DNA from 3 places in the Bacillus sp. GW823-FHT06B01 genome. Region 1 is predicted to be linked to each of the others. Evidence: riboswitches for the same ligand, from Rfam matches in the RefSeq annotation. Region 1 holds a riboswitch; each other region holds the start of a gene.
The links. Region 1 has a riboswitch for S-adenosylmethionine ahead of mtnK (S-methyl-5-thioribose kinase). Riboswitches for the same ligand answer to the same signal wherever they lie in the genome.

Region 1 (3,167 bases):
ATTATTTGGATAGTTTAAAAACATTAACTTTGCACGCTTAGCGGTAGTGGCATCAATTTTTGTATAATCTGGTAAAAAATTATTTTCTGCAATAAGCGGCATTGTTTCAAATTGTGCTTTTGCTAAAGCAACTCCTGATAAATAATCTGGATAGCCTGGATCTGGAACGAGAATAGTATCACCAGGGTTTGTAAAACAAAGTGGTAATTCTACTAATCCAGCTTTTCCACCAAACAAAATAGCAACTTCTGTTTTTGGATTTACTACTACATCATATTCGCGTTGATAGAATGTTGCCACGGCTTCTTTTAAACTTTCGTGTCCGCGAAATGGCGGATATTTATGATGAATGGTCTTTTCAGCAGCATCTTGTAAAGCTTTTACGATATGCTGCGGTGTTGGTTGATCTGGATTACCTTGACCTAGATTAATAACATCGTGACCAGCTGCAACGACTTTGTTAACTTTTGCAACAAGTGAAGCAAAAAATTGTGTAGGCAATGATGTTACTATCTTAGAAGGTTGAAATAATTTCATACTTTCCACCTCTTTTGAAAGTTGTTACAATTCTAGTGACAAATGATATAATCTTTCCAGTATTTTGTAAAGAAAAAATTAAGAATGGGGCTGACAAAATGAAAGTCGCATGTATTCAAATGGATATTGCCTTTGGAGATGTAGAAAAGAATATTGAGAATGCTAAAAATAAAATAAGCGAAGCGATGAAGGAAAGACCAGATGTGATTGTCTTACCAGAACTATGGACAACGGGATATGATTTAACGAGGCTTATTGAAATTGCAGATAGGGATGGATTGCAAACGAAAGAAGAGCTGAAAGAATGGTCGAAGCAATATGGTGTACATATTGTCGGTGGGTCTATAGCGAAGCAAACAGAACAAGGTGTTACAAATACAATGTATGTGGTAAACAAGGAAGGAGAACTAGTCAATGAATATAGTAAAGTGCACTTATTTCAGCTTATGGATGAACATAAATATTTAATTGCTGGAAATAGTACAGGTGAATTTAAGTTAGATGATGTAGAGTGCGCCGGCACAATTTGTTATGATATTCGTTTTCCAGAGTGGATGCGCGTCCATACTGCGAAAGGTGCAAAAGTTTTATTTGTTGTAGCAGAATGGCCATTGGTTCGTTTAGCGCATTGGCGTTTGTTATTGCAAGCAAGAGCAGTTGAAAATCAGTGTTATGTTGTTGCATGTAATAGGGCAGGTAAGGATCCGAATAATGAGTTTGCCGGTCATTCTTTAATTGTCGATCCTTGGGGCGAAGTTGTTGTAGAAGCGAATGAAGAAGAATCAATTTTATTTGGAGAGCTTCATTTTGAGAAAATTAAAGAAGTACGCAAAGGAATTCCAGTTTTTGCAGATCGTCGTCCAGAATTATACAAATAAAATGTTGACAAGTGATTTTTATTATTGGTATAGTCTTCAACATAAAGTTAAAAATTCAAAAAATTATACAACTCTTATCAAGAGCAGGTGGAGGGATTTGGCCCGATGAAGCCCAGCAACCGACCGTAATACCATTGTGAAATGGGGCGTTTATTTACGCCAAAAGGCACGGTGCTAATTCCAGCAGAAAGTAAACCTTTCTGGCAGATAAGAGGGGAGAAGATAAACTTCAAACCTCTTTCTTTGTGGAAAGAGGTTTTTCTACGTCAGAAAAACCTCTGAATTAAAAAAGGGGGAGAAGACGATGGGATATTATTCATTAACTGAAACGACAGCTATACAATATGCGAAAGAACACGGTTATTTTGAAAGGAAAGCAAATGTAGTTTGTCATGAAATTGGAGATGGAAATTTAAATTACGTGTTCAAATTAGATGATGGAGAGAAGTCTATTATAATAAAACAAGCACTGCCATATGCAAAAGTAGTTGGTGAGAGCTGGCCACTGTCTATAAAAAGAGCGACGATTGAAAGTAAAGCATTACAAATTTTTGCGAAGTATGTGCCGGAATATGTGCCGGTAGTGTACAGTCATGATGAAGAGTTAGCAGTAACAGTCATAGAAGATCTATCAAGGCTAACAATTGCAAGAAAAGGATTAATAGATGGAGAGGAGTACCCGCTTTTATCCCAACATATTGGTCGCTTTCTAGCACATGTGTTGTTTTATACTTCAGATTTCGGTTTACAATCAGAAGAGAAAAGGGTACTAGAAGGTGCATTTGTAAACCCAGATCTTAGTAAAATCACGGAAGATTTAGTGTTTACAGATCCGTTTAGTCATTATGATACGAATGATTATGAACCAGAGTTACAACTAGCGGTGGATGAACTGTGGAGTGACAAAAATTTAAAATTAAAAGTAGCACAGTATAAATATAAGTTCTTAACAAGAAAAGAAGCGCTTATTCATGGTGATTTACATACTGGTAGTATTTTTTCATCACCTGCTGAAACGAAAGTAATTGATCCAGAATTTGCAACATATGGTCCATTTGGATTTGATCTTGGCCAATTTATTGCAAATTTATTATTAAATGCGTTATCACGTGAAGAGGAAAAAAGAAGTGTGCTATTTTTCCATATTGAGAAAACATGGAGTTATTTTGTAGAAGCTTTTACGAAGTTATGGATTGGAGAAGGTGTAGAAGCATATACGAAAGAGAAACAATGGTTGCCAATTATTTTGCAAAATATTTTTACGGATGCCGTTGGATTTGCCGGATGTGAGCTTATCCGTAGAACAATTGGCTTAGCGCATGTAGCTGATTTAGATGGAATAGCAAATAAAGAAACGAGAATTCAAGCTAAGAAACAAGCGTTATCCTTAGGTAAAGAACTAATAAAATATGAATCTAAGAGTGCTGATATTCAACTGTTCCGAACATTATTTCAACAGACAGTTTCTGGAGGAATAAAAGCATGAGTACAATTGTTACTGTTCCGAGATCTGTCAGTTGGAAAGGTGATGCCATTGCAGTATTAAATCAAACAAAGTTGCCGCATAGTACAGAATACAAAACATTAACGACGATTGAAGAGGTATGGAAAAGTATTGTCATGCTAGAAGTACGAGGAGCACCTGCAATTGGAATTGTAGCTGCATTTGGCTTGGCACTTGCATCAAAAAAATATAATACTGTACATATGGAAGAATTTCAAAAGAAGTTTAATAGAGATTGTAATTATTTA
Region 2 (3,167 bases), on a different contig from region 1:
AGCAGAGCATATTTACATTGATCGCTCGTACCGAGAAGTGGCAACTGCGCCATCTTCACACTTAGCAAATGTATTATGGGGAGCTGACATTGACGTTTATACAGAATATTTACGGTAAGGAATGATAGAAGTGATTGATTGGACAGGAGCCGAAGCTACAGCCCTAATAGAGAACGAAGAAAAAACAGTGTTATATGTATATACTCCAATGTGTGGAACATGCCAATTAGCAAAAAAGATGTTAACAGTTGTTGAGATGACAATTGAAGACTTGAAAATTGGAATGTTAGATTTAAATTATGCTCCGCATTTAGCGAAAGAGTATGGAATCGAAAGTGTACCGTGTTTACTTGTTTTTGAAAATGGGACACTCATGAAGAAGATATATGCATTTCATTCGGTTGAATATTTATATACGGAATTAAAGTAGGCGGCAAAGTTTTTGCCGCCTCGACATATTTCTCGGGAAATATGTCGAGATGCAGGGTGGTTACAGTATTTGTCGAGCGAAAGTAACAGGATTGCTCTTTAGTGAGAGGGAATGGTATGTGTAATAGAAAGTGATATGAAGGATGTGATTTAGGGTGAAATTATATTCTTTGCTGCAATCATTTGTAAATTACGCTAATGGTCAATATCATTTAGAGCCGCTTTTAAGACAAGGAGAAAAAACTGTTAATTTCCGCTTTGGAGATGAAAGTTGTTCGTTACAAATTTCAAGAGATTATATAGAGCTGCTACATGAGGAAAGAGGAACGGAGCAAATCGTTTGTGTAGATGAGGAAGATGTAAAACAATTGGTGAACGGAAATGTACGATTGCAAACATTAATGAACGATGGACGTGTACAATATTCAGGAACGTATCGAACGATGCTATTAGTCGAATCGATGTTTCATATATGTAAACCGATGTCAGTGGGTGCTTAAAAGTCTGAAGTTTCTTTTTTTACGAAAATTTCTGTTGACATGGCGTATGGATATTGATACAATTCAATTCATAAAATATAGACAATTTCATAAATTACAAATCAGACGAAAATGTAATCTGATTTCTCTTATCAAGAGAGGTGGAGGGACTGTGCCCTGTGAAGCCCGGCAACCGTCAACTTATGTTGAAATGGTGCCAATTCCTGCAAAGCAAATGCTTTGAGAGATGAGAGAGAGGGATAATGTTGTTATATACGCATATAAACCTTTCTGCTTCTCTAAAGCGGAAAGGTTTTTTTATTGTTTGAATGTGGAGGACATTCAAATAATAAAAGTAGTGATAACGGTGGACTACACGCATTAAACATAAAAAATTGCGGAGTCGACCAAAAATCTAGCTTCAGCGGCTAGAACAGTCGGTCGTTTCATCCCTTCCTATGAGGCAAAAAGCGCCTCTACGTCAGGGATTCGGGCGTCCTCTTGTTCTAAACGAGCCGCTTACGCTTTTTAAACAAAAAAAGGGGTGAACATCATGATCTTGTTAGAAAATGTAAAGAAAATATATAAAGCAAAAAGCGGTGATGTCACTGCTGTAGATAATGCCAATTTAAAAATAGACAAAGGTGAAATATTTGGTGTTATCGGATATAGTGGCGCTGGGAAAAGTTCTTTAATCAGATTATTCAATCAGTTAGAGAAACCAACTTCTGGCCAAATTACAATTGCAAATCGTGTGATTTCAGCAATTACAGGGAGTGAACTTCGTAAGGCAAGGCAAGAAATTGGAATGATTTTTCAGCACTTCAATTTACTTTGGTCACGAACTGTACGCGAAAATATCGAGTTCCCACTTGAAATTGCAGGTGTCGATAAGGCGAAGAGAAGAAAACGCGTCGACGAGTTAATTCATCTTGTTGGATTAGAAGGAAGAGGGGACGCGTATCCATCTCAGTTAAGCGGAGGACAAAAGCAACGTGTTGGGATTGCAAGAGCGTTAGCTAACAACCCGCAAGTGCTTTTATGTGATGAAGCAACGTCAGCTCTTGATCCAGAAACGACAGATCAAATTTTAGATTTATTATTAGATATTAATAAGCGTCTCGGTTTAACAATTGTACTCATTACACACGAGATGCACGTGATTCGAAAGATTTGTAATCGAGTGGCGGTAATGGAGAAAGGGAAGATTGTAGAAACGGGTCCAGTACTTGATGTATTCCGCAATCCGCAGAAAGACATTACAAAGCGATTTGTACAGCAGTTAACGGATTCTGAAGATACAAATGAAACGATTGAAAGTTTAATTGAAAAGTATCCAGATGGTAAAGTAGTTCGTTTGCAGTTTATCGGTGAAGCTGTAGAAAGACCAGTACTTCAAAGATTAATGCAACGCAGTGATATAGAAGTTAGCATTTTGCAAGGAAACATCGCCCAAACAAATAACGGCTCTTACGGTAGTTTAGTTGTTCATTTAAATGGTGAGGAAACAGCGATTCAGCAAGCAATAGAGGGAATACATCAAGATCAAGTAGAGCTGGAGGTGATTGCACATGGATAAGTTAATCGCAAATGTTGATTGGAATCAAATGTTAGAAGCAACTGGTGAAACGTTATATATGACGGCAATCGCAGCTCTTGCCACATTTGTATTAGGACTAATTTTAGGATTGTTACTCTTTATGACAGCGAAAGATAATTTATGGGAAAACAAAGCGGTTAACACGGGGATTGGAGCGTTCGTAAACATTTTCCGCTCGATACCGTTCATCATTTTAATCATTTTATTAATCCCATTCACAAAGATTCTGCTTGGAACAATTCTTGGAGCGAGTGCAGCACTTCCAGCTTTAATTATTGGAGCGGCACCATTTTACGCGAGAATGGTTGAAATTGCGCTTCGTGAAATTGATAAAGGTGTAATTGAAGCTTCGAAAGCAATGGGAGCAAAAACAAGCACAATTATTTTGAAAGTGTTAATTCCAGAATCGTTACCAGCATTAGTATCTGGTATTACTGTTACGACAATTGCTTTAGTAGGCTATACAGCGATGGCGGGAGTTGTTGGTGCTGGTGGCCTTGGAACACTTGCTTATTTAGAAGGATTCCAGCGAGGAAATAACGATGTAACAATCGTTGCGACAATTTGTGTATTACTAGTTGTATTTTTCATTCAGTGGATTGGTGATAGTTTAACGACTCGAATAGATAAACGATAATAAAAAACGGGAGGATGTTTCA
Region 3 (3,167 bases), on a different contig from region 1:
ACTGCAGAAAATTCAATTAAACCAACTGTCATAAACGTAACACCTAAAATTAATGGCGCTAACGCTTCTGGTACAAGAATTTCAAAAACAATTCTAAATGGTGAAGCACCCATCGCTTGAGCTGCTTCAATGACTCCCTTTGGAACTGAAACAAGATTTGTTTCAACCATTCTAGCAATACCAATTGACGCAACTAACGTCATTGGAAAGATTGCTGCCGCTGTTCCAATCGTCGTTCCGATAACACTTCTTGTTAGTGGGCTTAAAGCTACTAAGAAGATGATGAATGGAACCGGACGAATTGTATTAATAATGATATTAAGAATAGAAAAGACCCATTTATTTTCTAAAAAGTTCCCTTTTCTCGTTACATATAAAAGTAAACCTAGAGGTATACCGAGAATTGTAGCGGATATAAGGGTTACAATTACCATTAAGAGGGTATCCCCCGTCGCATCTACTATGCGGGGCCAAAATATACTCCAATCAACTCGCATGAGCTTCTACCTCCTTCAGCTGCACTTGCAGTCTTAGATGTTGTAATGCTTTTTGAATTTCTTTCTGCTCACCTTGCAGTTCTACAAGTAGATTTCCAAATAGCACATTTTGAAGTTCAATAATATTTCCGTACAGTACGTTTACATCGACGTTATAGTTTTTCGCGATATATGATAGTACCGGCTGCCCTGTCTCTTCCCCAGTAAATGTTAAGCGATAAATCTGTCCACCATTTTGAATTTTCCCTAGAACACTTTCCGGTAAATGATCATTAATAATGGAGCGTACAAAGTTTTGAGTTGTCTTTGTTTTTGGTTGTGTGAAAACATCAAACAGTTTTCCTTCTTCAATAACCTTTCCCTTCTCCATTACAGCTACACGGTGACAAATTTCTTTCACAACATGCATTTCATGTGTAATAAGAAGAATTGTTACATTGTATTCTCGATTTACTTTCTTTAATAAGTTCAAAATTTCTGTCGTTGTTTCTGGATCTAAAGCTGATGTTGCCTCATCACATATAAGAATGTCTGGCGATGTTGCAAGTGCTCTTGCAATGCCAACACGCTGCTTTTGTCCGCCTGATAGTTGCTCTGGATAATAGTTTGCTTTATCTTCTAATCCTACAAACTTCAGCAGTTCATTTACTCTTTCTTTTATCTCATTCTTTGGTACTTTCGCTAACCTTAATGGATAAGCAATATTCCCAAACACTGTTCTTGAATTAAATAAATTAAAACTTTGAAAAATCATCCCGATTCTTTGTCTTAGCTTCCGTAATTCTTTCGTCGATAAAGATGTAATATCTTTATCATCTATTGAAATCGTTCCTGCCGTTGGTCTCTCTAACATATTTACTAGGCGTAATAACGTACTCTTTCCAGCGCCACTAAAACCGATGATACCAAAAATTTCGCCCTTCTCAACTGATAATGTTACATCCTCCACCGCATGAACAGATTGCCCACCTGATTCATATACTTTACTTACGTTGTTAAAAGAAATCATTTTCTTCCCTCCTATATGCTGTAAAAACTTGAAGTAGAGCTTTTGAGGTAAAATAAAAAGTGCTCTCCTTCTTATCAACCGTAAAGATAAGAAGGAGAGCACTTATATGTACTCGTTCACATCTTCTCATCTTCCAAGCCTTTTATAAGGCTTGCTGGAGTTAGCACGGTATTAAAAAACCCGTTGCTGAGGTATCGTAGGGCCAGTCCCTCCACCTCTCTGGATAAGAATGTATCGATTTAATTGTCGTTTAATTAATTCTCATTATAGAACTCAGAATAATAAGAGTCAATACATTTTTCAGAAAAATATTAATCATTCCTCTATTAAAATTTTCAAATAAAAAATCACATACAATAATGATTTTTAGAGTTATGTTAAATTCTCCTCCTTCATATTTTTTAAAAGGAGAATCCTTTCTATAAATTGAATACCATTATTTGAATATGAAACCGGAGGAAGATAAATATATGAAAACAGCTCTTTTACTCGTTGATATTCAAAATGATTATTTTCCACATGGAAAGATGGAATTGCGTAATCCAGTAGAAGCAAGCCAATATGCTAGTCAGCTGCTACAACTCTTTAGAACAAAAAACGAACCTATTTTTCATATCCAACATGTAGCAATAAAAGATGATGCTACTTTTTTCCTACCCAATACAGAGGGTGTACATATTCATGAAAGCGTACGTCCACTTAGAGAAGAAACTGTTATACTCAAACATTATCCAAATAGTTTTCGCGAAACTGATCTTCTAGAACAATTACAACGTTTAGACATTGAGCACGTCGTCATATGTGGGATGATGACTCATATGTGTATTGATGCTACCGTAAGGGCTGCTTTTGATTTCGGCTTTCCATGTACCGTTATACATGATGCTTGTGCTACAAAAGATCTTTCCTTTAAGAATGCTACTATACCAGCCGTTTATATTCATAACACAATTTTGGCTAGTTTAAATGGAGTATATGCAACTGTAATGAGTACAGAGGAGTTTTTGGCTACAAAAAAACACTCCCTTCAGTGAGCAAAACCGAAAAGAGTGTTTCTTGTCAAACCATAGATTTTCTTTCAAATTGTATTATACAGGAAATCCTTAAAATGAATACTAAAAAATATGACTAATAAGTCAACTTTTCTCGTTGTTTTGTTTCTATTTACATGTTTATCCCGATATTAATAGGGTTTAGCTAGTTCTAAGTACCGAATAGTAATATATGGTACTTAGAACTGGTTTCTCCTATCAAAAACGTAACATATTATTTATCTGTTTATTTTTGCTTCTTTTTCAAATACTCCGCACGCAATTTTTCAATTTGCTGCTTTTTATCAAATTTGGCAGGCGTCTGTTTTTCATGAAACTTTGCCACGGCTACCTGACTTTTGTAATCCAATTGATATTTTCCCACTTTGTTCACCTACTTTTCTTGTCTTTAAAGAGAATCTATTCAACAAATATAGTATACCTTATTTACTGAAGTAAACCTTATTACATTATTAGTTTTTCTACTTATATCTATCTTAATCCATATATAGAAACTTTTTCAAAAAAAAAAAAAAAAAAAGAGATCTTCGCAGACTGCGAAGATCTCTTCTACTATTTCTTATAAAGTTTCAGAAGTAGTTTTTGCTTGCATGTGAAGTGCTAAGTAGT

Region 2: another riboswitch for S-adenosylmethionine. It lies ahead of AC1Q8N_RS21020 (methionine ABC transporter ATP-binding protein); the one in region 1 lies ahead of mtnK (S-methyl-5-thioribose kinase).
Region 3: another riboswitch for S-adenosylmethionine. It lies ahead of AC1Q8N_RS24860 (methionine ABC transporter ATP-binding protein); the one in region 1 lies ahead of mtnK (S-methyl-5-thioribose kinase).

The regions. Positions count from the first base shown of each region.
Region 1 is NZ_JBXAHR010000002.1:788,099-791,265, forward strand. Features, by position in the region: gene AC1Q8N_RS11240 (pyridoxal phosphate-dependent aminotransferase) at 1-537, opposite strand, end outside; gene AC1Q8N_RS11245 (carbon-nitrogen family hydrolase) at 552-1,415, shown strand; SAM riboswitch class I at 1,487-1,629, shown strand; gene mtnK (S-methyl-5-thioribose kinase) at 1,720-2,901, shown strand; gene mtnA (S-methyl-5-thioribose-1-phosphate isomerase) at 2,898-3,167, shown strand, end outside.
Region 2 is NZ_JBXAHR010000004.1:494,877-498,043, forward strand. Features, by position in the region: gene AC1Q8N_RS21005 (toprim domain-containing protein) at 1-118, shown strand, start outside; gene AC1Q8N_RS21010 (thioredoxin family protein) at 122-430, shown strand; gene AC1Q8N_RS21015 (hypothetical protein) at 585-929, shown strand; SAM riboswitch class I at 1,055-1,162, shown strand; gene AC1Q8N_RS21020 (methionine ABC transporter ATP-binding protein) at 1,462-2,487, shown strand; gene AC1Q8N_RS21025 (methionine ABC transporter permease) at 2,480-3,145, shown strand.
Region 3 is NZ_JBXAHR010000007.1:24,784-27,950, reverse strand. Features, by position in the region: gene AC1Q8N_RS24865 (methionine ABC transporter permease) at 1-497, opposite strand, end outside; gene AC1Q8N_RS24860 (methionine ABC transporter ATP-binding protein) at 487-1,506, opposite strand; SAM riboswitch class I at 1,630-1,736, opposite strand; gene AC1Q8N_RS24855 (cysteine hydrolase family protein) at 1,977-2,540, shown strand; gene AC1Q8N_RS24850 (hypothetical protein) at 2,785-2,922, opposite strand; gene pruA (L-glutamate gamma-semialdehyde dehydrogenase) at 3,118-3,167, opposite strand, start outside.